2 regions of the Shewanella zhangzhouensis genome follow, and region 2 is predicted to be linked to the other one. Evidence: predicted binding sites of a transcription regulator. Region 2 holds the regulator's gene; the other holds the start of a gene.
The links. Region 2 encodes sigma-54, which starts transcription at its own class of promoters, with help from an activator protein. Its sites were predicted from a motif close to GTTGGCACGNNNNTNGNNT; they were not measured.

Region 1 (3,116 bases), 660 kb from region 2:
GACGACCTGGTCGCCAAAGTTAGACCCTTGCTTGGACAGGGCAAGGTGGCGGATTACATTCCGGCCCTTGCCCGGGTCTCCCCCCATAAGTTGGGTATTGCGGTAACCACCATCGATGGTACCACTCTGGGGGCGGGCGACTGGCAAGAAGCCTTTTCCATTCAAAGTATTTCCAAAGTATTCAGCCTCACCGGCGCCATGATGCTCTATGAAGAGAGCGAGATCTGGTCCCGGGTTGGCAAAGAGCCGTCTGGCCACTCTTTTAACTCGCTGGTTCAGGTTGAGCTTGAGCGGGGCATTCCACGTAATCCCTTTATCAACGCCGGCGCGCTGGTCATAGCCGATTTGTTGCAAAGCCGCCTGGGTGCGCCTAAACAGCGGATGCTGGAAATAGTGCGTATGCTGAGCCAGAACCACAAGGTCTGTTACGACAAGGTGGTGGCAGACTCTGAATACCAGCACAGCGCCCGTAATGCGGCCATCGCCTTTTTGATGAAGTCCTTCGGCAATTTCCATAACGATGTGGACAAGGTGCTGCGAAGCTACTTCCATTACTGCTCGCTCTCCATGAGCTGTGCCGATCTTTCCCGTGCCATGGTGTATCTGGCCAATCAGGGAATAAGCCTGGATGGCACTGAGGTGGTATCGCCCACCCAAACGCGGCGTCTGAATGCGCTGCTGGCCACCTCAGGGCTCTATGATGGGGCAGGGGAGTTTGCCTACCGCGTGGGTATGCCGGGTAAAAGCGGTGTGGGTGGCGGCATTATTGCGGTGATCCCCGGCGATATGTCGGTATGTGTGTGGTCGCCAGCCCTCGATGCCAGTGGCAACAGCTTAGTGGGTACCCGTTTGCTTGAGTTGTTGGCGCAGGAACTTGGCCGTTCAATATTTTGATCTTGAAGCCTTTTTGATTTGCTCTATCCCCGTGGCCTTTCTGATATGAGGAAGGCCATTTCCTTATTTCGGCAACTTATCTCCCGCATTTCCAATCCTTCCCAACATCAATTGGTGAAAAGCTTCACTTTTTGGTGATATCTCACACTTTCAAGCCTGATGCTCCCCAGGTAAAACTACGTCTTTATCCGGTGATGGTATTTATTTTATTTTAAATTAATCACTTAGCAAAGTTGGCACATCCTTCGCAATATCAAGACATATAAATCAAGATGCAAGGATAGATGCGATGAAAACCAAAAACCTTATCACCGGTGTAGCCCTGGCCACTCTGATTGGCGTGACAGTAGCTGTTCCTGCAAAAGCGCAGGGGATCAGTACCGACAGCTGTGACGTTAACCTCAACTACGACATTGCTGTCGAGCCAAAAAAACTGGTGCTGAGCCAGAAAGGTGATGAGTTTTATCGCTTCGAGCCGGGCAAACTCTTTGTGGATGGCAAGGAGGTCAAACTCAATGCCGAGCAGCGTGCCCTGGTAGACAACTATGCCGACTCACTGGCCAATCAGGTGCCCGAATTTGTTGCCCTGGTGACCGATGCCATCACCCTTGCCAGCAACGCGGTAAATACAGCTCTTACACCGCTGCTGGGCGATGAGACCAGCGCCCGTGTGGCAGAGCTGATGGACAATGTGAACGAGCGCCTCGGCGAAGTTATGCATAAGGATGGCGACAGCTATTACGTTGGCGTAACCGACGGCTCCATCGATGAGGTGTTCGACAAGGAATTCGAGCGTGAAATTGAAAATCTGGTGCAGGACTCCGTGGGCACTCTGATGATTAAACTCGGTACCGAAATCCTGTCGTCAGAAGGCGATAGCTTTGAAGCCAAAATGGAAGCCTTTGGCAAGAAAATGGAAGCCATGGGCGAACAGATTGAGCGCGAAATGGAAAGTCAGTCAAAGACCCTGGAAGCGCGCGCCACCAAAGTATGTGACCAGTTTGAAACCTTGCTGGCACTGGAATCTGAACTTCGCACCAAGGTACCTGCGCTGTCAGAGCTTGAGATTTCTGACCGTAAAGAAGCTCAGCTTCGTGAGTAAGTAACACCCGGGCCTGCCTTTGGCTCACTCAAGGTAAATCAGGCCGCACCCATGCAACACCCAACCTACATCCCTTTGGTTCTTCCTTGAACGTTTGGCCCCATCCCCGGGGCCCTTTTTTTATTTGTAGTTTAATGAGCCGCCACATTAAGGCGAAACTGGAGACTCGGCGGCGATTTTTGTTATACTGCTAAAAAATAACAAAAAAACCAGACTCAAACTGGCTTCCTGACTCTACCCTAACGTGCTTTTTTGGTATATCTGATTGATTATCATTGGTTTGTCCCGTTTTCCTCCCTTGGCGAGGACAGGCTGAACATAGCTTAAGGCCACCTTCATGTTAGAACTGTTAGAACCCATTGCTATTTTTACCCATGTAGCCAGAGCCGGCAGCTTCAGCGCCGCGGCAAGAAAACTCGGGATTTCCAAATCCAAGGTGAGTACCCAGGTGGCCGATTTGGAACATAAACTGGGGGTTCAGCTTATTCAGCGTACTACCCGCAGTTTGAGCCTGACCGAGGCCGGACACCTGCTGTATGTACAGGGTGAAGAGTTGCTGCGCGATGCCGATCAGGCCGTTGCCAGCGTTCACAACCTCAATGATGCCACCCGTGGGGTGTTGAAAGTCGGTATCTCCCAATCCTTCGGCACCATGCACATTATTCCGGCCTTGCCCGAGTTTATGGCAAGACACCCGGAGCTTGAGCTGCAGGTGAGCCTGCTGGACCACAAAGTGGATGTGGTCAGTGAAGGCCTGGACTTGCTGCTGACCATGTCTGAGCAACTGCCCCTTGGTATGGTCGCCAGACCCCTGATGAAGTGTCAGTTCTTGCTGGTGGCTTCTCCCGAGTATATTGCCCGCCATGGCGAGCCAAGCCGCCCCGAGCAGCTGGTTGACCATAACTGTCTTGTGTATCACGGTGAGTGGCATGAACACAGCGTGTGGCAATTCAAGCGTGGTGACGATTACTGTGAAATCGGCGTCTCGGGTAATTTCCGGGTAGACAATGCGCCGGCGCTCAAGTCGGCAGCGGTCAGCGGGCTCGGCGTTGTGTATCTCGCCAGTTATCTGATGGAAGATGAAATCAATAAGGGCACTCTGGTGCCTCTGCTGCGTGAT
Region 2 (3,116 bases):
CCGCAAGCTGTCGGTGCGCGATAACATCATGGCTGTGCTGCAGATGCGCAAAGAGCTGAACGCCGATGAGCGTGAAGAGTCGCTGGAGCAGCTGCTGGAAGAGTTCCACATCACCCACATCCGTGACAATCTGGGCATGTCACTGTCAGGGGGTGAACGTCGCCGGGTCGAGATTGCCCGGGCACTTGCCGCCAACCCCAGATTTATCCTGCTGGATGAGCCCTTCGCCGGGGTCGACCCGATTTCCGTTATCGATATCAAAAAGATTATCGAGCAACTCAAGAATCGTGGCCTCGGAGTGCTTATCACCGACCACAATGTGAGGGAAACCCTCGATGTGTGCGAAAAAGCCTATATCGTCAGCCATGGCGATTTGATTGCCGAAGGCACCCCTGCCGAAATCCTCGACAATCAGCAGGTGCGTGCAGTGTACTTGGGTGAGCAATTCAGGCTATAGTTAATTAACAAAGCCCCCTTCTCATATCCGGATAATCAGGGTGGTAAATCACCGGATAACCTGATAGAAAAGCTTTCTACCTGAATAATTTAGTGAAGGATTCGCAGTACAATGAAAGCGTCGCTCCAGCTAAAACTGGGACAACAACTCACAATGACGCCACAGTTGCAGCAGGCCATTCGTCTGCTTCAACTCTCTTCGCTTGAACTGCAACAGGAAATTCAGCAAGCCCTCGACGCCAACCCCCTGTTGGAGCTGGACGACGAACTGGGCAGCGATCAGTTTGATGCCGACGGCGGCGATAAAGAATTTGACGACCAGTTCAGCCAGGAGTCCGTCTCAAACGACACCAGTGACAGTGCTTCGCTGGAAACTTCAGACGCTATCAGTCAGCAGTCCATGCCGGACGAGCTGCCAATGGATACCACCTGGGATGAAGTCTTTACGGCCGCCCCCGTTTCCGGTCCCGGGATCCGTGGCGAAGATGATATGCCGTTTCAGGGCGAAACCAGTGAAGGCCTGTACGAACATCTCGAGTGGCAAAAAAATCTCACCCCTTTTTCCGATACCGATCTGGCCATTGCCACTGCCATCATAGATGCCATTGACGAAAAGGGTTACTTAACCCAAAGTCTTGAAGAAATTCTCGAGGCCGTGGGCGATGAAGAAGTCGAGCTTGACGAAGTTGAGGCCGTGCTCAAACGCATTCAACACTTCGACCCCATCGGGGTAGCTGCCCGTGATTTGGCAGAGTGCCTGCTCATTCAACTTGGTCAGTTCCCGGCGGATACCCCCCATCTGGACAACGCCAAGCTGCTTATCCGTGACCATTTGGATCTGATTGCCAACCGCGACTTCCGTACCCTGATGCGTAAAACCCGCCTCAAGGAAGAAGAACTCAGGGATGCAATCATCCTCATTCAGGGGCTGAACCCCCGTCCCGGTGAGTCTGTGACCAGCACCAAGGATGAGTATGTCATTCCGGATGTCTCGGTCAGTAAAAAAAATGGCCGTTGGGTTGTAGAGCTTAATCCCGATTGTATGCCTAAACTGAGTGTGAACCAGCAATATGCCGCCATGGCACGCACCAGTCGCAACCAGGCTGACAGCCAGTTTATCCGCGGGCATTTGCAAGAGGCCAAGTGGTTTATCAAGAGCCTGGAAAGCCGCAACGACACCTTGCTGAAAGTCGCCAATTGCATAGTGCAGTTCCAGCAGGGCTTTTTTGAGTATGGTGAAGAGGCCATGAAACCCATGGTGCTCAACGATATCGCCGAAGCGGTAGAGATGCACGAATCCACCATCTCACGGGTCACCACTCAAAAGTACATGCATACCCCAAGGGGTATCTTTGAACTCAAGTATTTTTTCTCCAGCCACGTCGGGACCGAAGATGGCGGAGAATGCTCATCTACTGCCATCCGCGCCTTTATCAAGAAACTGGTGGCGGCAGAAAATCAGAAGAAACCATTGAGCGACAGCAAAATGGCGGAACTTCTGGCAGAACAAGGAATCAACGTTGCTAGACGCACCATCGCCAAATACCGAGAAGCGATGCTGATCCCACCGTCGAACCAACGTAAGAGTTTATAACCCACCCAAGGTCTTTGGAGGAAAGTGTCTATGCAAATCAATCTGACTGGGCATCATATCGAAATCACTGATTCACTGCGTAACTACGTAGAGAGCAAGTTCTCCAAGCTTGAACGCCATTTCGAACAGATCAATAATGTCCACGTTGTTCTCAATGTTCAGAAATTGCAGCAAATCGCAGAAGCCAAGCTTCACCTCAACGGTGGCGAGGTATTCGCCACTTCAGAACATGAAGACATGTACGCCGCCATTGACGCCCTAATTGATAAATTGGACCGTCAGGTTATTAAACACAAAGAGAAACTGACCAAACATTAACGATGGAACTAAGTACCATCCTGGCGCCGGAGTGCACTAGCTGTGCCACTCCGGGCAGCAAGAAAAAGGTGCTGGAGCTGATTAGCGATCTCGCTGCTGCCCAGAATCCCTCCCTCTCGTCTCAAGAGATATTCGAAAGCCTGCTGGCCCGTGAAAAAATGGGCAGCACCGGTATTGGCAATGGTATTGCCATTCCCCATGGCCGCATTGGCACTATCGATAAGCCTTTAGCTGTGCTTATCAAGTGTGAAGAAGCCATAGGTTATGACGCCATTGATAAGCAGCCGGTGGACATTCTGTTTGCCTTGCTGGTGCCATCGGACCAGTGTCAGCAACATCTCAGCACCCTGGCCGCCATGGCCGAAAAGCTGAATGACAAGCAGATCCTCAAACAGCTGCGCAAGAGCCACGATGAAAAGGAACTTTACCAGGTAATCATCGGATGAAACTCGTTATAGTCTCCGGGCGCTCTGGCTCCGGAAAGTCGGTAGCCCTCAGGGTCCTGGAAGACTTGGGCTACTACTGCGTCGATAATTTGCCATTGCAGCTGATTGGGCCCTTGCTTGCCCAGCTCAAGGGCAATAACGACAAGGTCGCCATCAGCATCGATATCCGCAATATGCCGGAGCAGGAAAAGGCCCTCGAAAAAGAGCTGGCAAGGCTCCCGGAAGGCGTAGAGCTCACCAGCTTTTTCCTCAACTCCAGCGACAAGGTACTGCTGAAACGCTACAGCGAAACCCGCCGTTTG

Region 1: a site for sigma-54 is predicted at 1,127-1,145, ahead of K0H63_RS13820 (YggN family protein). Genes of this name have one in related genera too.

The regions. Positions count from the first base shown of each region.
Region 1 covers NZ_CP080414.1:3,173,093-3,176,208, reverse strand. The annotation lists gene glsB (glutaminase B) at 1-894, shown strand, start outside; gene K0H63_RS13820 (YggN family protein) at 1,184-1,996, shown strand; gene K0H63_RS13815 (LysR family transcriptional regulator) at 2,334-3,116, shown strand, end outside.
Region 2 covers NZ_CP080414.1:3,837,878-3,840,993, forward strand. The annotation lists gene lptB (LPS export ABC transporter ATP-binding protein) at 1-457, shown strand, start outside; gene K0H63_RS16925 (RNA polymerase factor sigma-54) at 569-2,050, shown strand; gene hpf (ribosome hibernation promoting factor) at 2,081-2,368, shown strand; gene ptsN (PTS IIA-like nitrogen regulatory protein PtsN) at 2,371-2,814, shown strand; gene rapZ (RNase adapter RapZ) at 2,811-3,116, shown strand, end outside.